DNA from 3 places in the Streptomyces sp. NPDC014995 genome. Region 1 is predicted to be linked to each of the others. Evidence: riboswitches for the same ligand, from Rfam matches in the RefSeq annotation. Region 1 holds a riboswitch; each other region holds the start of a gene.

Evidence for each region. Region 1 has a riboswitch for thiamine pyrophosphate ahead of ACF1A1_RS22500 (thiamine ABC transporter substrate binding subunit). Riboswitches for the same ligand answer to the same signal wherever they lie in the genome.
Region 2: it holds a riboswitch for thiamine pyrophosphate, as region 1 does, so the genes downstream of both, thiO (glycine oxidase ThiO) here and ACF1A1_RS22500 (thiamine ABC transporter substrate binding subunit) in region 1, are expected to answer to the same signal.
Region 3: it holds a riboswitch for thiamine pyrophosphate, as region 1 does, so the genes downstream of both, thiC (phosphomethylpyrimidine synthase ThiC) here and ACF1A1_RS22500 (thiamine ABC transporter substrate binding subunit) in region 1, are expected to answer to the same signal.

The regions. Positions count from the first base shown of each region.
Region 1 covers NZ_JBIBVX010000011.1:124,239-132,063, forward strand. Annotated here, with positions in the region: gene ACF1A1_RS22485 (LAETG motif-containing sortase-dependent surface protein) at 33-767, shown strand; gene ACF1A1_RS22490 (ABC transporter ATP-binding protein) at 924-1,943, opposite strand; gene ACF1A1_RS22495 (ABC transporter permease) at 1,943-3,544, opposite strand; gene ACF1A1_RS22500 (thiamine ABC transporter substrate binding subunit) at 3,583-4,665, opposite strand; TPP riboswitch at 4,747-4,854, opposite strand; gene rlmN (23S rRNA (adenine(2503)-C(2))-methyltransferase RlmN) at 4,897-6,003, opposite strand; gene ACF1A1_RS22510 (hypothetical protein) at 6,174-6,800, opposite strand.
Region 2 covers NZ_JBIBVX010000001.1:427,884-435,708, reverse strand. Annotated here, with positions in the region: gene pknB (Stk1 family PASTA domain-containing Ser/Thr kinase) at 1-304, opposite strand, end outside; gene ACF1A1_RS01970 (thiazole synthase) at 648-1,442, opposite strand; gene thiS (sulfur carrier protein ThiS) at 1,446-1,646, opposite strand; gene thiO (glycine oxidase ThiO) at 1,643-2,806, opposite strand; TPP riboswitch at 2,804-2,915, opposite strand; gene ACF1A1_RS01955 (hypothetical protein) at 2,968-3,318, shown strand; gene ACF1A1_RS01950 (NAD(P)/FAD-dependent oxidoreductase) at 3,351-4,592, shown strand; gene ACF1A1_RS01945 (Rv2175c family DNA-binding protein) at 4,796-5,161, shown strand; gene thiE (thiamine phosphate synthase) at 5,246-5,893, shown strand; gene metF (methylenetetrahydrofolate reductase [NAD(P)H]) at 6,052-6,975, shown strand; gene ACF1A1_RS01930 (hypothetical protein) at 7,032-7,825, shown strand, end outside.
Region 3 covers NZ_JBIBVX010000002.1:212,892-220,716, forward strand. Annotated here, with positions in the region: gene ACF1A1_RS05360 (hypothetical protein) at 1-653, shown strand, start outside; gene ACF1A1_RS05365 (VWA domain-containing protein) at 771-2,207, opposite strand; gene thiC (phosphomethylpyrimidine synthase ThiC) at 2,540-4,336, opposite strand; TPP riboswitch at 4,329-4,518, opposite strand; gene ACF1A1_RS05375 (YibE/F family protein) at 4,591-6,486, shown strand; gene ACF1A1_RS05380 (SsgA family sporulation/cell division regulator) at 6,803-7,249, opposite strand; gene ACF1A1_RS05385 (IclR family transcriptional regulator) at 7,349-7,825, opposite strand, start outside.

The sequences.
Region 1 (7,825 bases):
CCCCGCAGTTGCGCATCACGTAAAGGACAAACGTGTCCCCATCCCGCCGTACCGCCGCTCGTTCGGTGCGCATGCTCGGCGTCACCGCCGCCTCGGCCGCCCTCGTCCTCGGGGCCTCCGGCTCGGCGTTGGCCAGCGATATCACGGACTTCTCCGCCGCGGCCGCCTGTGACGGCGCGAAGGGCGTCATCACCGTCACCGACAAGGACCCGACGGGGACCCCGGCCGTCGTCACGGTGTTCCTCGAGAACAACGGCGCCGACCTCCGGCAGGTCGGCGAGCAGACGGTCGAGGGCTCGAAGAAGGGCGTCACCGTCACCTTCGCCGAGGACTGGGAGCCCGGCGCCGTCTACCGGATCCACGTCACGGCCACGAAGAACGACAAGGTCCTGGTCAACGCCGACATCGCAGGCAACCTGACCACCCCGGCCAAGGCCTGCACGGCCGACGACACGCCCACCACGCCCACCGGCCCGTCGGCGTCGCCGTCTCCGTCGGACTCCGCCTCCACCCCGGCCGGGACCGACTCCGGGACACCGGCCCCGCCGGCCTCGTCGCCTGCGGCGCCCTCGTCGAGTGACGGCACCGCGCCCGCGGACACCACCGTGAGCAGCGCCCCGTCGCCCGCGGTCGGTGAGTCCAACCTCGCCGAGACCGGCGCCAACTCCCACACCGGCCTGATCGTCGGCATCGCGGCCGTGCTGGTCGCCGTGGGCGGCGGCGCGGTGTTCTTCGGGATGCGCCGCCGGGGACCGGGCAGCCGCTGATCCCCCTACGGCCCGTCCCCCAGGGGGCGGGCCACCGGCGTCCCACCCGAGGCGGATGCCGCGGCCGGTGCGCTCCGGAGTACGCGGTTCGCCGGCCGCCGCCGGTGTCTCCCGCCGGGCGCCGACGGCCAGGTCGCCGGTGTGCGCGACGGCCGGTCAGTCGAGCACGACGACCTCGGCCGCGTCGAACGCCACCCCGACCGGGTCCCCGACCTCCGGCGCCAGCCGCAGCGCGCACGCCGCCTCCAGACGCGGCGCGTCCTCCGGCTGGAGGCGGACGGCGACATGGGTGCCCTTGAAGGTGCGGGCGGCGACCGTGCAGCGCAGGCCCTCGTCCGCGCCGACCAGCCGCACCCCGGCGGGCCGGACGAGCAGCGTGCGCGTCCCCTGCCCGGAACCGGCCGGCACCGGCACCTTGCCCCACGGCGTGTCCGCGGCCTCCCCGGCGACGCTCGCCTCCACCACGTTGTCGAAGCCGAGGAAGCGCGCCACGAACGCGTCCGCCGGCCGCTGCCACACCTCGAGAGGCGTACCGGACTGGGCGATCCGCCCGTCCCGCATCACCACCACCCGGTCGGCGAGCGCGAACGCCTCGCCCTGGTCGTGGGTGACCGCGAGCACGGTGGTGCCCAACCGCCCGAACAACTCGCGGAGTTCGACGACCAGCCGCTCCCGCAGCGACCGGTCGAGCTGCCCGAGCGGCTCGTCCAGCATCAGCAGCCGGGGCCGGGGCGCGAGCGCGCGGGCCAGCGCGACCCGCTGCTGCTCACCGCCGGAGAGCGAGGCGACGGCCCGGCCGGCGGCGCCCGGCAGCCCGACGAGGTCCAGCAACTCCCGTACCCGCTCGTCCTGGTGCCGCCTGGGAACGCCGTGCATGCGCAGCCCGAAGGCCACGTTGCCGCCCACGTCCCGCTGCGGGAACAGCTGATGGTCCTGGAACATCAGCCCGAGCTCCCGCTTGTGCGCGGGCACCCCCGCCTGGTCGCGCCCGTCGAGCACCACCCGCCCGGCGTCGAGGGGTTGCAGCCCGGCCACCGCCCGCAGCAAGGTCGACTTGCCGCTGCCGCTCGGCCCGAGCACGCACACCACCTCGTGCCCGGCGACGGCGAGGTCGACGGCGTCGAGCACCGCCCGCCCGCCGAACCGCACGGTCGCACCCTCGAGCCGCAGCAGCATCAGAACTCTCCCGTCCGGTCGGTCCGCAGCCGCTCCAGCACCAGCAGGGCCACCGCGCACACCAGCATCAGAATCGTGGAAAGGGCCATCGCCTGCCCGTAGTTGAGCTCACCGGCCCGGCCGAGGAGCCGCGCCACCGCGACGGGCAGCGTCGGGTTGTCGGGCCGTGCGATGAACACCGTCGCCCCGAACTCCCCGAGCGACACCGCGAAGGCGAACCCGGCCGCGACGAGCAGCGCCCGCCGCACCATCGGCAGGTCCACCTCCCGCCACACCCGCCAGGGCGACGCCCCCAGCACGGCCGCCGCCTCCCGCAGCCGTACGTCCACCGCCCGCAGCACGGGCAGCATGGTCCGTACGACGAAGGGGACGCCGACCAGCGCCTGCGCCAGCGGCACCAGGATCCAGGTGCCGCGCAGGTCCAGCGGGGGCTCGTCGAGCGCGATCAGGAAGCCGAAGCCGACGGTCACGGCGGAGACGCCCAGCGGCAGCATCAGCAGCGCGTCGAAGCCGCGGACGAAGCGTCCGGCGTCGCGCCGGGTCAGGGCCGCGGCCGCCGCCCCGCCGACCAGCACGGCGATGGCCGTGGCGGCGAGGGCGTACTCCAGGGAGTTGCCGATCGCGTCGATCGGCGGGACGAGGAAGACGTTGCCGTCGTCGCTGGTCAGCGCCCGGTAGTAGGCGAGGTCGGGCGCGTCCAGCGAACGTTGCACGAGCACCGCGAGCGGCATCAGGAGCAGCACGGCGACGGTGACCAGGACACCGGCCAGCAGCCCCCACTGCCCGGCCCCGCGCGGCCGTCGCGCCGTCACGGAGGCGTCCACCAGCCGCAGCGCGGTCTCCCGCCGCCGTACGGTCCAGGCGTGCACGGCGAGGATCGCGCCGACGGCCGCGAACTGCACGATCGTCAGGACGGCCGCCGTGGACAGGTCGAAGATCTCCGAGGTCTGCCGGTAGATCTCGACCTCCAGGGTCGAGAAGGTCGGCCCGCCGAGGATCTGGACCACGCCGAACGAGGTGAAGGTGAAGAGGAAGACCATGAGCGTGGCCGCCGCCACGGCGGGCGCCAGGGCCGGGAGCGTGACCTGACGCCAGGCGCGGAAGGGTGACGCGCCCAGAATCCGCGCCGCCTCCTCCTGCCGCGGGTCGAGCTGCGCCCACAGCCCGCCCACCGTCCGCACGACGACCGCGTAGTTGAAGAAGACGTGCGCGAGCAGGATCGCCCACACCGTGGTGTCCAGCCGTACGCCCCACAGCTCGTCGAGCAGCCCGCCGCGTCCGACGAGGGCCAGGAACGCCGTACCGACGACGACCGTCGGCAGCACGAACGGGACGGTCACGACCGCCCGCAGCACCTGCTTGCCGGGGAAGGCGAAGCGGGCGAAGACGTACGCGGCGGGCAGGGCGAGCAGGAGGGTCAGCGCGGTGGAGGCGAGCGCCTGCCAGGTGGTGAACCACAGGACGTGCCGGATGCCGGACTGTCCGAGCACGTCCCAGAGCCGCCCGAAGTGCCAGACCCCGTCGGCCCGGAGCCCGCGCGAGACGATCGCGGCGACGGGATAGGCGAAGAAGACCCCGAAGAACGCGACGGGCAGGACCATGAGCCCCAGCCGCGCCGCGCTCCCGCGTCGGGTGGCCCCTACTTCAGTACGAGCGAGGTCCACGACTTGACCCAGTCGTCACGGTCGGCGGCGATCTTCGCCGGGTCCATGGTCTCGGGGTCCTCGGCGGCGGGCCCGTACCGGGTGAACTCGACGGGCACGGCCGCGCCCTTCACCACCGGGTAGACGAACATGTTGAGCGGCATGTCCTCCTGGAACTCCTTCGAGATCAGGAAGTCGATCAGCGCCTTGCCGCCCGCGCTGTTCTCCGCGTTGCTCAGCAGCCCGGCGAACTCGATCTGCCGGAAGCAGGTGCCGGTCGCGACACCGGTCGGGGCGGTCGTCGGCTTCGGGTCGCCGTAGATGACCTCGGCGGGCGGCGAGGAGGCGTAGGAGACGACGAGCGGCCGGTCCGCCCCGGCCTTCCTGCCGCCTGCCGACCCGGAGAACTCCTCGTTGTACGCCTGCTCCCAGCCGTCGACCACCTTCACGCCGTTGGCCTTGAGCTTCTTCCAGTAGTCCTGCCACGCGTCGTCGCCGTACCGGGCGGCGGTGCCAAGCAGGAAGCCGAGGCCGGGCGAGGAGGTGGAGGCGTTCTCGGTGACCAGGAGGTTCTTGTAGGCGGGCTTGACCAGGTCGTCGAAGGAGGCGGGCGGGGCCAGCTTGTGGTCGGCGAAGTACTTCTTGTCGTAGTTGACGCAGATGTCGCCGTAGTCGACGGGCGTGACCCGGTGCTTTGCCGCGTCGAGCTGGTACCGGGTGTCGACCTGGTCGAGCCCCTTGGCCTCGTACGACTGGAACAGCCCGTTGTCGAGGGCCCGCGACAGGAGCGTGTTGTCGACGCCGAAGAAGACGTCGCCCTGCGGGTTGTCCTTGGTGAGGACGGCCTTGTTGACGGCCTGCCCGGCGTCGCCGTCCTTGAGGACCTTGACCTTGTAGCCGGACCGCTTCTCGAAGTCCGCGAGCACGCTCTTGGAGACGGCCCACGAGTCGTGGCTGACGAGGGTGACGGTCCGGGAGCCGCCGCTCGATCCCGTGTCGTCGGACGACGACGCACCGCACGCGGACAGCGTGACGAGACCGAGGCCGACGGCCGCGGCCATGAACGTCCTGGTGTGCACTGGATTCCTCCTGGAGGTGACCAGGAAGAGACGCGGCCCTGCCCGGGACCCGCGGGGGGGTGCCCGGGCAGGGCGCAACAGCTCGAGTGATGACCGAACTCCCTACCCAGAATGACCTGGGCGAGGTTCAGAGGGTCTGCGGCCCGGTTGCCGCACTCTCAGCGCTGTGGCGCTCCCCTGTCGGAATATGAAGGTGTCTGAATACCGATGGTGGTGCTTACGCCGGTCAGACTACCGCTCGGTGGCGGCGAGCTGACCACACGCCCCGTCGATCTCCTGGCCACGGGTGTCCCGGACGGTGACGGGTACCCCGTGCGCCGCGATGGCCTCGACGAACGCCTTCTCGTCCTCGGGCCGGGAAGCGGTCCACTTCGAGCCCGGGGTCGGGTTGAGCGGGATCAGGTTGACGTGCACCGGCCGGCCCTTGAGCAGCCGTCCGAGTCGGTCTCCCCGCCAGGCCTGGTCGTTGATGTCACGGATCAGGGCGTACTCGATGGACAGCCGCCGCCCGGACCTCTCGGCGTACTCGAAGCCGGCGTCGAGCACCTCGCGCACCTTCCACCGGGTGTTCACCGGGACGAGGGTGTCGCGCAGCTCGTCGTCCGGGGCGTGCAGCGAGATCGCGAGCCGGCACTTGAAGCCCTCGTCGGAGAACCGGTGGATGGCCGGCACCAGCCCGACGGTCGACACGGTGATCCCGCGCTGCGACAGCCCGAGCCCGTCCGGCGTCGGGTCGGTGAGGGCGCGGATCGCGCCGACGACCCGCTTGTAGTTGGCGAGGGGCTCGCCCATGCCCATGAAGACGATGTTGGACAGCCGGGCCGGCCCGCCCGGGACCTCCCCGTCCCTGAGCGCCCGCATCCCGTCCACGATCTGGTGGACGATCTCGGCGGTCGACAGGTTCCGGTCGAGCCCCGCCTGCCCGGTCGCGCAGAAGGGGCAGTTCATCCCGCACCCCGCCTGCGAGCTGATGCACATGGTGACCCGGTCCGGATACCGCATGAGCACCGACTCGACCAGCGTCCCGTCGAACAGCCGCCACAGCGTCTTGCGGGTGGTGCCCTGGTCGGTCGACAGATGCCGGACGACCGTCATCAGATCGGGCAGCAGCGCCTCACGCAGCTTCCCGCGCGCTCCGGCGGGGATGTCGGTCCACTCCGCCGGGTCGTGCGCGTACCGCGCGAAGTAGTGCTGCGACAACTGCTTCGCCCGGAACGGCTTCTCACCGATCTCCGCCACCGCCTCCTTCCGCTCGGCGGGCGAGAGGTCGGCGAGATGCCGCGGCGGCTTCTTGGCTCCGCGGGGGGCGACGAAAGTGAGTTCTCCGGGTGCAGGCATAACACGTCCAGTGTGGCAGATCATCTCCGGGACCCCAGGCCAGAGCGGGGTGGGGGTGGTCACCCGTGGGCGGCGTCTGTCAGCGTTGGTCGGCCTCGGACGGCCCAGGGACGGCCCAGGGCTCAGCCAGCCTCCGACTCGCCGTGTCCAGACAGCGACGCCACCACCCATCACTCCATCTGCACGGGAGCGACCGGGAGCTGCTCCTTGTAGGGCCATGTGAAGGTGCGGTCGGGCTCGAGGTGGGCGTCCCCCCAGTGGATGGCATGGATGCCGTTTTCGACGTCGGCCGTGAAGAACACACAGACCAGCCTGGTGGAAGCTCCCAGCTCCTCGAACACCTCGTGCAGCCCCAGATACTCCTCGGTCGCCAGGTCCTCATCGACGTCGAACAAGCCTTCCGGAGGCTGCGGCCCGTGCGCCCGGAACAGCCGGTGCCGAGTGGGCGACGCGTTGGCCGGCAGCCGGGCTCGGTCCAGGGGCCTCGGCCTGTCCGCGTACCGGAACGGGAAGAGTGCGTGATCATTGATCACCGCATACTCGTACCCGCGCACGTCTCGAACGGCTTCCCCCAGCTCACGCGCCGTCTCCGCCAGGTTCTCGCGCACCAGCCCTGCTAGGGCGACACCGTACGGACTCCGCTTCTTCAGTCCCGCAGCGAGGTGCGCGGCATGAGCTTTCCCGTGTGCCTTGGCCAGTTGCACCGGGACCGCAGCGGCAAGCGCGCCGGCATGCCGCCCGAACCGCTCGACGGCCCAGGCCGACGGCCCTACCGGATAGCCACCCAACACCGACATGCAGTGCTCCCTCCCCCAGGTCCCGCCTCAGAACTGTGTGACACGCACACGAAGGGCGCACAAGGGGGCGATCCGGCCAGGACGCGGCCACACACGCTCGTTCCGCAGAACAGCCAACTGCTCACGGTCTCGCTGATCAGCGAGGCCAACCGCGGATCCCAGCGACATAGCACATCGGATGCAGGATCTGCTACATCAACTGCTCGATGTCAGTCCCCTCCGCCATGCTCCGCAGTGCTATACCGAGACATCACCCAGGGGGTTTAGTGGCGAAGAAGGCGCGACAGCAGACTCGGAAAAAGAAGCAGATGAAGGGGGTTTTTCCCAGCGCGATTGACGGCGGCGGCGTGATGTTCGCCCTTGCCGACATCCAGCCCTAGATAGACGCTGATGTCTGTTTCGCCCGTCACGACCGTCACTCCCGCCCTCGCCTGTTCCCCGGCCTCACCTGCGGCATCAGCGTGCCGGCATCCACGTTACGAAGAGACTGCCGTACCCGGTTGAGGGATTGGCGCTCGTGCCTCTAATCAGCGGTCTGCCAATGCCTCCGGCACCGGCGACACCACCTTTTCGATCATCTCGACTGGGGGCGCAAGTCATACCGGGGCCGAAGGCCGGGAGCCTCCTTGCGAGGCCACGAAGAAGGTAACGGGGCTCCGCAGCCCCTGCCTCGGACGCATCCCGAGCGCCCCCACCCTGATAGCTGTCAGGGCCACGACGTCCCTGGTGCGGTCTACGGTTCGAGTCGTCGGTTACGACCACAGAGGAGACCCCATGGGACTGAGAAAACGAGCGGCTGCGACGGTCGCGACGCTGATCGCCGCGTTCCTTCTTCCGCTGGCCGCGCAGGCACCGGCACAGGCCGCCGCCACCGCGTGGACGCCGGGGATCTCCCCCCTGTACGACGGCGAGTGGGTGCAGCGGGACATACAAGGTGGTGACGATGCTGACAGGGCGCTCAAGATTTGCGCCTTGGCATCAGGGATCGCCTGTGTCTCGGTCGGTCAGGGCGACGGCAAGCAGAG
Region 2 (7,825 bases), on a different contig from region 1:
TGCAGCCGGCGACGTACTCCATGGCGAGGTAGACGTACGACCCGTCCGTCCCCTGGTCGAACACCTGCACGACATTCGGGTGCGCCAGGCGCGCGACGGACTTCGCCTCCCGGATGAAGCGCTCCACGAACGAGGCGTCGGTCGCGAGCGTCGGGTGCATCACCTTGAGCGCGAGGACCCGGTCGAGTCGGGTGTCCACGGCCCGGTAGACCGTGGCCATGCCGCCGACCGCGATCCGCGCGTCCACGCGATAACGCCCGTCGAGCACCTGCCCGACCAGAGGGTCCTGAAGGGTCGTGTCCACGCACGCGAGTGTACGAGCCCCCACGGACACCCCCACCTCGTCCACCCTGATCGGCGCGGGACTGCAGCGGAGCTGTGACTTGGGGCGGGTGGCGCGAGGCGGGCGCCGCGGGGTGGGGAGGAGGAGCCGGGGCGGGTTGTGTACCGAGGGGAGCGTGCCAGGGCTGCCCTGCGCTCCTGCGCAGCGGAGCGCGACAGGGCTGTCGCCGGGCAGGGCGCGCGCCGTGCGCGGCTGGCGGGAGCACGACACGGCTGTCGGGCAGCACGGCGTGGCAGCCGCGTGGCACGGCGCGGGAGCCGCCGATGGTGTTCCGCCCTCCGGGGGAGGGGGCCGGGGCGCCGGGTCAGAACGCGGGACGCTCCGGGTCCAGCGCCGCCAGGCCCTCCGCGGGAGACGACGCCTCGGCGAAGTGACGACGCGGAATCCGACCCGCCAGCCGGGCCAGCCTCCCCGCCTCCACGCCCGCCCGCATGGCCAGCGCCATCCGCTCGGGGTCCTGCGCCCGCGTCACCGCCGACGCCAGCATCACCCCCGCACACCCCAGCTCCATCGCCAGTGCCACATCCGACGCCGTACCGGCCCCCGCGTCCAGGATCACCGGCACGCGCGCGTGCTCGACGATCAGCTGGAAGTTGTGCGGGTTGCGGATCCCGAGCCCCGATCCGATCGGCGACCCCAGCGGCATCACCGCCGCACACCCCACGTCCTCCAGCTTCCGCGCCAGCACGGGATCGTCGTTGGTGTACGGCAACACCGTGAACCCGTCGTCGACCAGCGTCTCGGCGGCGTCGAGCAGCTCGACCGGGTCCGGCAGCAGGGTCCGCTCGTCGGCGATGACCTCCAGCTTGACCAGATCCGTCCCCAACGCCTCCCGCGCGAGGCGCGCCGTCAGGACGGCCTCCCCGGCGGTGAAGCACCCCGCCGTGTTCGGCAGCACCCGGATCCCGAGCCGCTCCAGCACCGACAGCACGGACCCGTGCACCGAGGGGTCGACCCGCCGCATCGCGACGGTGGTCAGCTCGGTCCCGGAGGCGACCAGCGCCCGCTCCAGCACGTCCAGGCTGGGCGCACCGCCCGTACCCATGATCAGACGGGACGAGAAGGTCGTACCGCCGAGGACGAAGGGATCGTCGGCCATGGCTCAGCCTCCCTGGACGGCCGTGAGGACTTCCACACGGTCCCCCTCGGAGAGGGCCGTGGCGGACCACCGCGCGCGCGGGACGACGGTCTCGTTGAGGGCGGCGGCCACTCCGGAGGGCGCCGCGGTGAGGGACCGTACGACGGCGTCGAGGGCCGTACCGGGAGCGACCTCCCGGGATTCCCCGTTGACGGAGATGTTCATGCGGGCTGCTCCGAGAGTGCGGCGGCGCCGAAGCGCCGGGGTGTGAAGGGACGGGCCTCGTCGGGGAGTTCACCGGTGGCCAGCACATGCGCCATCGCGTCGCCGGTCACGGGCGTGAGCAGCACGCCGTTGCGGTAGTGCCCGGTCGCCAGCAGCAATCCGTCCAGCTCGGTCGGCCCGAGCAGCGGCCCGTTGTCCGGCGATCCCGGGCGCAGGCCCGCGCGGGTCTCCGTCAACGGCAGCTCGGTGATCCCGGGCACCAGCTCGTGCGCGTCCCGCAGCAGCTCGTACACGCCGCCCGCCGTCACCGTCGTGTCCCAGCCCAGCTCCTCACTGGTCGCGCCGACGACCAGCTCGCCGTTCTCCCGCGGCACCAGGTACACCTGGCTGCCGCGGACCACGGCCCGTACCGTCCGGTTCAGGAACGGCGCGTACCGCTGGGGCACGTGCAGCCGCAGCACCTGCCCCTTCACCGGCCGCACCGGCGGCAGCACCTCGTCCGGCACACCGGCGAGCCGTCCGCTGAGACTGCCGGCCGCGAGCACCACCTGCCCGGCGCCCAGCGCCGTACCCGCGCGCGTGAGGACCCCGGCGGCCCGGCCGGCCACCACGGACAGCCGTTCGGCCCAGGTCCGGTGGAAGACCACGCCCACCCGCTCGCACGCGGCCACGAGCGCGCCCGCCAGCCGCCGCGGATCGATCTGGTGGTCGCCGTCCACCCGCAGCCCACCGCGCACCCCCGGCGCGAGCATCGGCTCCAGGCGCCGGCACTCCCGCCCGGACAGCCACTCCGACTCCAGCCCCGACTGCCGTTGCAGGGCGTGCAGTTCCCGTAGATGGGCGCGGTCGTCGGCGTCCAGCGCGACCGCGAGCGTGCCCGAGCGACGGTAGCCGAGGTCGTGGCCGGTGAGCCCGGTCAGCTCGGCCGCGAAGTCCGGATAGCGGCGGGCCGACGCGAGGTTCAGGCCGAGCAGCGTCTGCTCGCCGTAGTGCAGTTCCGTGACGGCGGCCAGCATCCCGGCCGCCACCTGCGCGGCCCCGCCACCCGGTTCGGGGTCCACCACCGCCGTGGCGAACCCGCGCTGCGCGGCCCGCCACGCCGTGACGAGCCCGATGATGCCGCCCCCGATGACGAGGACGTCTGACGTACGTGAGGACATGGGCGTCCAGCCCCTCCCTTCGCCGGCATGACCCGGATCAGGTTCGTACGGTCGGAGGCCGCCAGCCTCCCTCTCAGCCCGGTGCGTCCGGGCTCCCGCGAGTGCTCTACGTTGGCCACCCTAGCCCGCCCCCGCACCACTCAGTAAGGGAGCCTCCGCCTGTGCCCCGTTCGCTCGACGGTCTCGTCCTCGCCCCCGTCGCCGACCAGGCGCCCGGCCAGGTCGGCACCCGCACCCGCTTCGCGTACCACGAGCGGGACGGCGTGATCTGGGCCGACTACGCGGGTGGCGACGTCGTGCGCGGGCACCTGGTGGGTACGCGGGAAGGAGACCGGCTCGACTTCCGGTACGTGCAGCTCGGGCAGGACGGGACGACGTCCTGCGGACACTGCGTCTCGACGGTCGTGGAACTGCCCGACGGCCGGGTGCGCCTCGACGAGACGTGGGAGTGGGAGTCGCGGCCGGGCAGCGGGACGAGCGTTGTGGAGCAGGTCACGGAGCACGACGGCTGACTGACGATTCGTCAGTTGTCTAAGGTGATCAGGTGAGTGAGCAGACGCAGGAAGAAGGCAGGGCACCCGGGCGGCGCGTGGTCGTCGTCGGCGCGGGCATGGCCGGGGTGCAGACCGCGGTCGCGCTGCGCGAACAGGGCTTCACCGGCACGGTGACCCTGATCGGGGCCGAACCCCACCAGCCCTACGACCGGCCCCCACTGTCCAAGGCCGTCCTGCTCGGCAAGGCGGAGGGCTCGGCCTTCGACGTCGACTTCGAGAGCCTCGACATCGGACTACGGCTGGGCAGCGAGGCCCTCGGCGTACGCACCGCCGACCACGAGCTGGACACCGAGGCCGGGCCCGTCCCGTACGACGTCCTCGTCCTCGCCACCGGCGCCGAACCGATCCGGCTGCCCGGCGCCGAGGGCGTGCCCGGCGTCCACCTGCTGCGCACCCTGGACGACGCCGAACGGCTGCGGCCCGTGCTCGCCCGGCAGCACGACATCGTGGTCGTCGGCGCCGGCTGGATCGGCGCCGAGTTCGCCACGGCCGCGCGCGAGGCGGGCTGCGCGGTCACCGTCGTCGAGGCCGCCGACCGGCCGCTGGCCGGCGCCCTGCCCGCCGAGGTCGCCGCCCCGATGGCCGCCTGGTACGCCGACAGCGGCACCGAACTGCGCACCGGCGCGCGCGTGGAGCGCGTCGAGCCCGGCGCGGTCGTCCTCGACGACGGCTCGCGGCTGCCCGCCGACGCCGTCGTGGTCGGCATCGGCGCCCGCCCCGCCACGGCCTGGCTGGCCGGCTCCGGCATCGAGCTGGGCACGCACGGCGAGGTCGTGGCCGACGCCCACCTGCGCACCTCCGCGCCGGACGTGTACGCGGTCGGCGACTGCGCCTCCTTCCCGTCGGGACGGTACGGCGAGCGGCTCCTCGTCCACCACTGGGACAACGCCCTCCAGGGCCCGCGCACGGTCGCCGCGAACATCCTCGCCGAGACCACCGGCGAGCCCCCGGCGGTCTACGACCCGGTCCCGTACTTCTGGTCCGAGCAGTTCGGCCGCTTCGTCCAGTACGCCGGCCACCACACCGGCGCCGACACCACCCTGTGGCGCGGCGACCCGTCCGGACCGGCCTGGACGGTCTGCTGGCTGCGCGAGGACCGTCTCGTCGCCCTCCTCGCGGTGGGCCGCCCGCGCGACCTCGCCCAGGGACGCCGGCTGATCGAGGCGGGCACACCGATGAACCCGCGGCTGCTCGTGGACCCGGCGAGACCGTTGAAGGCGGCGACGGCCTGACTTGGGGTGGGAGGAGCCGGGCGGAGGGCGGTGGCAGCCCGATCCGAGGCCGGAGGAGCCGGGTGGGATGCGGTGGCGGCCTGATCCGGGTGTGAGGAGCCGGGCGGAAAGCGGTGACGGTCCGATCCGAACGCCTTGCCGATCAGGCCCCGCCGGAGCGACCCGGCTTCCGACTGTCAGTGGCAGATGGCAGGCTTGTTCCCGTGACCGAGATTGACGCAAAGATCGATGCTCTCGTCCCCGCCTGGCTCACGCTGCCCGACATCGCCGAAATGCTCGGCGTCGAGGTGACGCGCGTCCGGCAGCTGGTCAAGGAGGGCCAGCTCATCGCCGTACGCCGTGGCGAGAACCGCGCGCTGCACGTGCCCGCCGCCTTCATCGACGGGGACAAGGTCGTCAAGGGGCTGTCCGGCACCCTGACGCTGCTGCGGGACGACGGCTTCACGGACGAAGAGATGCTCGAGTGGCTCTTCACCCCCGACCCGTCCCTGCCCGGTACGCCGGCGCAGGCCCTGAGCGAGAATCGTGGCACGGAGGTGAAGCGCCGCGCCCAGGCGCTCGCCGTCTGACCCGCTGATTCGAACAACCGCCCGGTGTACGACCGTGGCCCGCACCGCCACGGTCGTACACCACCGCCCCGGGGGGACCCACGCATGCCCGACACCGCCCGCGCCCGACTCGCCGACGCCCGCCTCTACCTCTGCACGGACGCCCGTAAGCGCCAGGGCGACCTCCCGGAGTTCCTGGACGCGGTCCTCGCGGGCGGCGTCGACATCGTCCAGCTGCGCGACAAGGGTATGGAGGCGGCCGAGGAACTGGACCACCTGAAGGTGTTCGCCGACGCCTGCGCCCGCCACGGCAAGCTGCTCGCGGTCAACGACCGCGCGGACGTGGCCCATGCCGCCGGCTCCGACGTCCTCCACCTCGGCCAGGGCGATCTGCCGGTCCCCGCGGCCCGTGCCATCCTCGGCGACCACGTCCTCATGGGCCGCTCCACGCACTCCGTGGCGGAGGCGGAGGCCGCCGCCGTCCAGGAGGGCGTGGACTACTTCTGCACCGGTCCCTGCTGGCCCACCCCCACCAAGCCCGGCCGCCCCGCCCCCGGCCTCGACCTGGTCCGTCACACCGCGTCCCTCGGCACCGACCGTCCCTGGTTCGCCATCGGCGGCATCGACCTCACCAACCTCGACGAGGTGCTGGAGGCGGGCGCCCGCCGGGTCGTGGTCGTCCGGGCGATCACGGAGGCGGAGGACCCGGGCGCCGCTGCGACGGAGTTCGCGAAGCGGCTGAGCCAGGCCTGAGCCGGGCCTGAGCCAAGCCCGAGCGGACCTGGTCGGGTCTGAGCCCGGCCGCTCCCCGGCTCCCGCATGCTGTCCAAAGGATGGACAGTAAATCGACAAATCGGGCAAATGCCCGGGATCTGGTTGGGTGACCGCCGACCCCTGGCTAACCTGCGGGTATGGCCCTCGGAACCGCATCCACCAGGACAGACCGCGCCCGCACCGTGCGTGACATCCTGGCCACCGGCAAGACGACGTACTCGTTCGAGTTCTACGCGCCGAAGACCCCCAAGGGCGAGCGGAGTCTGTGGGATGCCCTTCGCAGGGTCGAGGCGGTGGCACCCGACTTCGTCTCGGTGACCTACGGCGCCGGCGGTTCCACCCGGGCGACCACGGTCAAGGAGACGGAGCAGATCGTCGCCGACACCACCCTCACCCCGGTCGCCCACCTCACGGCCGTCGACCACTCCATCGCCGAGCTGCGCAACATCATCGGCCAGTACGCCGACGCCGGGATCCGCAACATGCTCGCCGTGCGCGGCGACCCGCCCGGCGACCCCATGGGCGAGTGGGTGCCGCACCCCCGGGGCCTCACCTACGCCGCCGAGCTCGTCCGGCTCATCAAGGAGTCGGGCGACTTCTGCGTCGGCGTCGCCGCCTTCCCCGAGATGCACCCGCGCTCCGACGACTGGGACACGGACGTACGGCACTTCGTGGACAAGTGCCGGGCCGGCGCCGACTACGCCATCACACAGATGTTCTTCCAGCCCGAGTCCTACCTACGTCTGCGCGACAGGGTGGCGGCGGCCGGCTGTGCGACCCCGGTCATCCCCGAGATCCTGCCGGTGACGAGCGTGAAGATGCTGGAGCGGCTGCCGAAGCTCAGCAACGCCCATTTCCCGGCCGCCCTGAAAGAGCGGATCCTCACAGCAAAAGACGATCCGACCGCTGTACGCTCCATTGGCATCGACTTCGCCACGGAGTTCTGCGCACGGCTGCTGTCCGAGGGAGTGCCCGGACTGCACTTCATCACGCTGAACAACTCCACGGCGACGCTGGAAATCTACGAGAACCTGGGCCTGCACCACCCGCCGCAGGCCTAGACCGGTCGCACCGACATACGACACACTGCGTAGCGGCCACTGGGAGAGGGGCGTACATGGGCTGGACGGTCCTCTACATCGCGTTCGGCATCGTCGCGCTGTGGCTGCTCGGTGAGGTGCTGCTGCAGTACAAGGCGCGGCTGCGCTGGCGGCTGCTGGCGTTCGTCGGCTTCCTCGGTGTCGTGCTGGGCGTGCTGATCCCGTCCGTCATCGTCATCGGTCTGGGCGCGGCCGCCTTCGCGGTCGGCCAGACCTACGTCACGCTGTCGTTCCGCCGTGGCTTCGCGGAGGGCTGGGCCGTCAGCCGCCCCGGCGGCGACGGCACCAAGCGCCGCCGCGGCAAGGGCGGCCGCCAGGACCCGACCCTCGAGGTCTCCGACCTGGAGCCGGCCGACGGCGGCTACGCGGACGCACCCGACGCGTTCGGCCGGGACGGCGCGGCGCCGTTCGGCGGTGACAGCGTGTCGTACGGCCAGGACAGGGACGCCTACGACGACGACCGCGACGACGTCTTCACCCCCGCGGCGCGCACCGACGACCCCACGGCCGCCGAGAGCACCGCCGTCTACGAGCCGCAGCCCATGCCCGACGACACCGGCTCCTACGGCATATACGGCGATTCCGGGTACGCGTCCGCCGGCCAGCCCCAGGACCAGTACGCGACGGCCGCCCAGGGCGCCGACCAGAACTACGGCTACGACGGCTACTCGGGCTACGGCCAGCAGCAGTACGGCTACGACACCTCCGGCGAGCAGCAGCAGTACGCCGCTTACTCCGACCCGTACATCGGCACCCAGACCTACGGCGGGGCCTCCTACGACACCGGCTACGGCCAGCAGCAGCACGCCCA
Region 3 (7,825 bases), on a different contig from region 1:
ACCCGGCGCCGTCCACCCCGTCGTCACCCACCCATGCGTCCGGCTCCGGTGAGCCGGGCGTGGGCGGGATGGGGCTCGCCGCCACCATGGGGGAGGCGGCCCAGGTCGCCGAGACCGCCGGAGCGGGCGCCGTCGCCGTCGCCGCCGTCCTCACCCCCGTTCTCGCCGGAACCGCCGCGGTGATCTTCCTGCTCGTCGGATACGTCCTCCGGATGCTCGACCCCGAGCAGTCGTTCGCCCAGGCCATGGTGACCGCCGGTTGGGCGTTCGGGGGCATCGCCGCGGCCGCGATCCTCGTCGCCACCGTCGGACTCCTGCTCACCGCCCTGCGTAACCGGCCCTCCCTGGAGGCCGGGCCGTACGGCGAACTGAGCGAGGAGGTCGCCCGCGCCAAGGAAGCCTGGCGGGAAGCCCTGCTGCGACGGGGCATCCTGCCGTTTCTGCGCGAGGCCCTCGCCGACCCCGGCACGGCCGCCGCACTGCACCCCGAACCGGCCCCGCCGGCGCCCACCGGCCGTCTGCCGAAGATCGGCTACGACCGTCCGGGCTTCACCAGCCCCGGCGACGGACGCTCGGCCGGCTCCCGCCCCAGCTTCAGCAGCCCGGACTACACCAGCCCGGACTTCGGAGGCCCGGAAAACCAGCCGGAATAGGCCTTCGGCTTGCGCCCCCGCCGAAGGGGAGCGCAAGCCGTACGCCCGGCTGAAATCGGGGAACTGCCGGTCTCGGCGACCGGCTCACCGCTCGCTGCCGGGAGCGACCTGGCGAGGTCAGAGGATGCCCGCTCGGCCGGCCGCCGTGATCCAGGACGGGAACTCGGACAGGAGCCGGTCGTACAGCTCCTGGTCCGGGACGGTGCTGATGTCGTCGACGGCGAAGAAGCCGACGTTGTCGACGCGGCGACCGGGGAGGGTGTCGAAGCGTTCCAGCACCCCGTAGTTGGACCGGCCGAGGCCCACGAACTGCCAGAAGATCGGCTCCTCCACCGCGGCACGCAGTTCCCGTTCGATCGCGGCGTCCCGGTAGACACCGCCGTCGGAGAAGAACAGCACCAGGGTCGGGGCGGCCGCCGGGTTCTCCCGTACATACTCTCTGACCTGGGCGATCGCCTTCTGCTCCTCGTTCTGGATACCGACCGTCCGCATGTCGACCTGCCCGGGTTCCAGGCCCCTCCTCGGCTTCTTGCCACGACGGAAGAGGTTGATCTCCCCCACCCGCACATGCAGCCGCAGCCACTCGGGGAGTTCACCCAGGCGCAGGTCGGGCAGGCGGGCAGCGTGGGAGGCGAACGTCCAGGCCTGCATCTCGCCGTCGTCGTCGAGCTGGGCCGCCACCGCCGCCATGCGTTCCACGACGTCCGCGACCACGCCCCGGGAGTAGAGGAAGGCCATGGATCCGGAGGCGTCGAGCACGAGCACGACCCTCGCCCTGACACCCGTCGCTCCCCGCTTGCTCAGGCTGACGGCCACCTGCTCCTTGCGCAGGGACAGCCGCTTGCGCATGTCGACGGGGAGTCGCTCCTCGCCCTTCGTCAGGCGAGGACCGGCAGGTGCCTGAGCCGGAGGGGAAACCGGCGGGGCAGGGTGGACGGGCGGTGCCTGGGGATACGGTGCCGGGGCGAGGGCCGTCGCCGGGGAGGTGACCGTTGCCTGGGGAGCGACCGTCTCTGACGGTTCGTCATCGACGGTGATGCCGAAGTCGGTGGCCAGTCCCGCGAGCCCGGAGGCGTACCCCTGTCCGACCGCCCGGAACTTCCACCTCCCCTCGCGCAGGTACAACTCGCCGCCGATGAACGCAGTCTCCGTCTCCCCCTGCATCTCGAAGCGCGCCAGCTCGGCCAGGCTCCCCGAGTCGAGCAGCCTCAGTGTCAGACCATTCACCTGCCCGAAGGTGCCCCCGTCCGCCGACGCACACAGCTCCACACGCGCGACCGCACTCTCCAGCGCCCGCAGGTCCACCTCCACCGCGTCCGTCGTGACACCGGCGTCACTGCGCTTCCCCAGGTGGGTCACGGCATCGGAGGCATGCCGCGGCTGGTTGTAGAAGACGAAGTCGCCGTCGTCGCGCACCCTCCCGGCCGCGGTCAACAACAGTGCCGACGCGTCGACGTCCGGCCCACCGGCCCTCTCGGCCCAGCTGATCTCGACGCGCACGGCCGACGCGTCGACCGGCAGATTGGCGCCCTTGCTCATGGATCGCGCTGTCATGGGGCCAGTCTGCCGACCCACGCCCCACGAGCAAGCCTCTTGGGAGGCCGGACGGCTGGACGGACCGGACGGACCGGACGGGCCGAATGAGCCGAACGGGCCGGGCGGACTGAACGGGCCGGGGACGGGCCGGGCGGGCCGGACCTCACCGCCGGCACGCGATGGGCGTGCCCGCGACGCCCCGGGTCGGTCGCCGTGGGCACAGGGGCGGCGCTCGCCTCGGCTCACCGGAACCGGAGAGCACCACCCCGGACCGACGCGCCGACGAGCCCGCCCCGGGTGGGCGGCAGCCGACGGGCCGACACGAGCCGGTGGACCGACGCGGGTGGGTGTCAGTCCGCCAACGGCAGATACACCCGGTTGCCCGCCGCCGCGAACTCCTTCGACTTCTGGGCCATCCCCTCCTCGATCTCCGTGCGCGTTCCGCCGTGTTCGCGGCGGATGTCCTGGGAGATCTTCATCGAGCAGAACTTCGGCCCGCACATCGAGCAGAAGTGAGCGGTCTTGGCCGGCTCCGCCGGCAGTGTCTCGTCGTGGAACTCACGGGCCGTGTCCGGGTCGAGGGCCAGGTTGAACTGGTCCTCCCAGCGGAACTCGAAGCGGGCGTCGGACAGCGCGTCGTCCCATTCCTGCGCACCGGGGTGCCCCTTGGCGAGGTCGGCTGCGTGGGCGGCGATCTTGTAGGTGATGACGCCGGTCTTGACGTCGTCACGGTTGGGCAGGCCCAGATGTTCCTTGGGCGTGACGTAGCAGAGCATGGCCGTGCCCCACCAGGCGATCATCGCGGCACCGATGCCGGAGGTGATGTGGTCGTACGCCGGCGCGACGTCCGTCGTCAGCGGACCGAGCGTATAGAACGGAGCTTCATCGCAGATCTCCTGCTGAAGGTCGATGTTCTCCTTGATCTTGTGCATCGGGACATGTCCCGGGCCCTCGATCATCGTCTGAACATGGAAACGCTTCGCGATCCGGTTGAGTTCCCCGAGCGTGCGCAACTCCGCGAACTGCGCCTCGTCATTGGCGTCCGCGATCGAACCGGGCCGCAGACCGTCCCCGAGCGAGTACGTGACGTCGTAGGCGGCGAGGATCTCGCAGAGTTCCTCGAAGTTCTCGTAGAGGAACGATTCCTTGTGGTGGGCCAGGCACCACGCCGCCATGATCGAGCCGCCACGCGAGACGATGCCGGTCTTGCGGTTCGCCGTCAGCGGGACGTACGGCAGACGCACGCCCGCGTGGACCGTCATGTAGTCCACGCCCTGCTCGGCCTGCTCGATGACCGTGTCCTTGTAGATCTCCCAGGTCAGCTCCTCGGCCCTGCCGTCGACCTTCTCGAGGGCCTGGTAGAGCGGCACGGTGCCGATGGGGACGGGGGAGTTGCGCAGCACCCACTCGCGAGTGGTGTGGATGTTGCGACCGGTGGACAGGTCCATGACCGTGTCGGCACCCCAGCGGGTCGCCCAGGTCATCTTCTCGACCTCCTCCTCGATGGAGGAGGTGACGGCGGAGTTGCCGATATTGGCGTTGACCTTCACCAGGAACCGCTTGCCGATGATCATCGGCTCGATCTCCGGGTGGTTGACGTTCGCGGGCAGGACCGCCCGGCCTGCCGCGATCTCCTCGCGGACCACCTCGGGCGACACGTTCTCCCGGATGGCCACGTACTCCATCTCGGGCGTGATCTCGCCCCGGCGTGCGTACGCGAGCTGGGTGACCGCCTTGCCGTCGCGGCTCCGGCGCGGCAGACGAGGCCGCCCGGGGAAAACGGCGTCGAGGTTGCGCAGCCCACCGCGCGGTGCGGTGTGCTTGATGCCGTCGTCCTCGGGACGGACGGGGCGGCCCGCGTACTCCTCGGTGTCGCCGCGGGCGATGATCCAGTTCTCCCGCAGCGGCGGCAGGCCCCTGCGGACGTCGGTCTCGACGAGCGGATCGGTGTACGGACCGGACGTGTCGTACAGCGTGACCGACTGCCCGTTGGTGAGGTGCACCTGACGGACCGGCACCCGCAGGTCGGGGCGTGCGCCCTCGACATACGCCTTGTGCCAGCCGATGGACTTCCCGGCCTCCCCGTTGGCGGAGATCTCCGTGGAGATCTGCGTGGAGGCAGGCGTGCGTGCGTCCTTGTTGGTCATGAGACCTACTCCCTACGCCGGCATTACCCGGTAACAGGTTCAGCGGTCGACGCAGCGGCTACCGTCTGCCGACGTTTCATGTGAAACATCACTCGATTCCGGTGACGTTCCACGTGAAACATCGCGAAGACGGAGGTCAGCGCCCTCTCAGCCCGGTGCTCCGAGCTCCCGCGTGTGCAAAGGTTGACCCCACGCTAGCGGCAATTCGGGCGCGGTGAACAGGGGGCCCCGGTCGTTCTTGCGATGATCGGTCGGTGACCACGACACACCATCCCCCGTACCCACCGCCCGAGCCGCCCCGCGGAACGGGTGCCGGAGGCGGCCACGGCCCCAGCTCCGGCACCGGCCGCAGCCGCGGCCATGGCCCCGATGCCGGTCCCGGTGCCAGTCCTGGCTCTGGTCTTGGTCCTGGTCCTGGCCCTGGAGACGATCGCGATTTCGCCGGCAGCGGCCGGCCCCAGGGTCCTGGATACGGCGGCGGTCGCCCTGGCTTCGGCGGTGCGCAGAGGCGTGACGGCGATCAGCAGCCGGGCGGCGGGTATGGCGGACCCGGGTCCGGTGGCGGGGAGCGCGGCTCCCGTGGCGCCGGGCATGGGTTCGGTGATGGTGAGTACGGCTCCAGTGGCGCCGGGCGAGGCCCCGGTGGGGGCGAGCGCGGTCCTGGTGGTGGGCAGGACGGTGGCCACGGACACGGGCACGGACACGGCCCCGGCGACGGACACAGCGGTGGGCATGGCCCGGGTCCCGGTGGCGGCAACGGCCCGGGCCCCGGTGGGGGCAACGGCCCGGGTTCCGGCGGTGGGCACGGGCACTCGCACAGCCATGGTCACGGCCCGGCCGCTCCCGTCTCCCAGCACCTGCGCAAGGTCATCGCGGCCGTCCTCATCCCCTTCGCCGTGGCCGTGCTGGCCGGGCTGGTCGTGCTGTGGCCCGGCGGTGCCCCGCCGCACGAGCGAACGGGAGTCGGCTTCGACCGGCAGACCCAGCACGCGACAGTCACCGAGGTCGTGAGCGTGAGCTGCTCGTCGGTGAACGCCTCGGGCGACACCCCGACCGGCGACACCTCCACGGCCGAGGGCTCCTCCGCCCAGCAGCAGGCGAACGGCACCTGCAAGCGGGCCACCATCCGGGTGGACACCGGCAACGACAAGGGCCGTACGTTCACCGAGATCGTGCAGCCGGACCAGTCACGGCAGTTGCGCGAGGGCCAGGAGGTCGTGGTCGCCTACGAGCCCTCCGCGCCGAAGGACCTGCAGTACTCGGTCACCGACGTGAACCGCCGCGTTCCCCTGGGACTGCTCGCCGCCATCTTCGCCGTCGCCGTCGTGGTCGTCGGGCGGCTGCGGGGCGTCATGGCGCTGGTCGCGCTGACCATCAGCTTCCTGATCCTGAACTTCTTCATCCTGCCCGCGATCCTTCAGGGCTCGAACCCACTGGTCGTGGCGGTGGTGGGGTCGAGTGCGATCATGCTGATCGCGCTCTATCTGTGTCATGGCCTCTCGGCCCGCACCTCGGTCGCGGTCCTCGGGACGCTCATCTCCCTGTTGCTGATCGGCGTCCTCGGCTCGTGGTTCATCGACTGGGCCGCGCTGACCGGCAACACGGACGACAACACCGGTCTCATCCACGGCCTGTATCCGTCGATCGACATGAGCGGTCTGCTGCTCGCCGGCATCATCATCGGCTCACTCGGTGTCCTCGACGACGTGACGGTCACCCAGACGTCGGCGGTCTGGGAACTGCACGAGGCCAACCCGTCGATGGGCTGGCGCGGGCTGTACCGGGCCGGCATCCGGATCGGCCGCGACCACATCGCGTCCGTGGTGAACACGCTCGTCCTCGCCTACGCCGGCGCCGCGTTGCCGCTGCTGCTGCTCTTCTCGATCGCCCAGAGCAGCGTCGGTACGGTCGCCAACAGCGAGTTGGTCGCCGAGGAGATCGTGCGCACGCTGGTGGGCTCGATCGGGCTGGTCGCGTCGGTGCCGGTGACCACGGCCCTGGCGGCCCTGGTGGTCTCGGCCGACCGACCGCAGCCCGGTACGGCGACCGGGACGGCCCCGGAGGGGGCACCGGGGGCGACGCCGGCCGGTACGGCAGGCCCGGCGCCGCAGGCGGCCCGAGGCGGTCGCGGCAGGCGACGCAAGCGCTGACGCGGCGTGCGTGCGAGCCGGTACCGACGACCGGCCCGCACGATCGCTAGGCAGCCTGCGATCGCTGTGCGGCCTGCGATCGTTGTGCGGCCTGCACGATCGCTGGTGCGGCCCGCACGTCCGGCGCTTGGCGCACTCCCACGGCAAATCGGCGCCTCCTCGATCCTCGGCAGCGCGGTGTCGGGGCCGGGACCTCCCTCTTGCTCGGAGGCCCGGCGCCAGGGCGGGTTCGGGGCACCGCCGCCGCTCAGAAGAAGCGTTCCTGCACAGCCCCACCCCTGCCGAAGCGTTCCGCCACCGTTCGCCGCCGCACCCCTCAGCCGGCGCTCTGCTCCTCCGCCAGGATCCGGTCCAGCGCCTCGTCGAGATGGGCGTCGAAGTCGGCGAGCGCACCCTCCTGGCCCAACGGCACCAGCTTGTCGGTGCGGTCGAGGAAGGCCACGAGCGGTGCCGCCGAGGAGCGGAACACCGCCTGGTCGCTCCCGACCTGGAGCCGGATCAGGACCTCGCTCAGTGCATCCGGGTCGACCGGCGAGACCCGCACATCTCCCTCACCGCACGGTCTGCCCACCCCGTCGATGAGCAGCTCCCGACCGAAGGCCCAGGTCACCGGGGCATCACCGGGCAGGTGAAAGGTGAGGCGTACGGCGTAGGGATCGCAGGTCTCGTAGCCCAGCTCCACCGGGATGCGGAACGAGAGCTCCTCGGAGACGAGAAAGCTCATCATGACCTCTGCCTGTACTACTTGCACGGACTCGCGCATCGCCTTACCCCGTCATGGCCGTCGAATGGCTGGGAATGAACCCCTCACATTGCATGGCATCTTGCTGAAAGTACACAACAGATCACAAGGAGTGAGTTTTCAGATACTGATAGAGATCGCGAGTGATCCCAGCATCCGCCCGGCCTCGTCCTGCAGTTGCCGGGCCGTCGGCATCAGCCGATCGGCCTGGTGGGCGGGGAGGGAGATGGCGATGGTGGCGGCCGTCGTGCCCACGGTGACGGGGATCGCGGCGCAGACCGCGCCCAGCGCGTACTCCTGCCGTTCGACGACCGTCTCCGTCCGCCGTACGCGGTCCAGCCGCCGCAGCAGGGTGTGGTCGTCGCGGACCGTGTACGGGGTGAGGGACTGCACGGGGTAGCGGTCCAGGTGGTCGCGGCGGGACTCCTCGTCGAGCTGGGACAGCAGGCACTGGCCGACGGCGTGCGCATGCCCCGTCTCACGGAAGTCGGCCCATTCCTCGACCGCCGGATTGCCCGGGGAGTCGGCGACACACATGACCTCGATCTCGCCCTCGCGGTACACGGCGTAGTACACGGGAGCACCGATCGCATCACG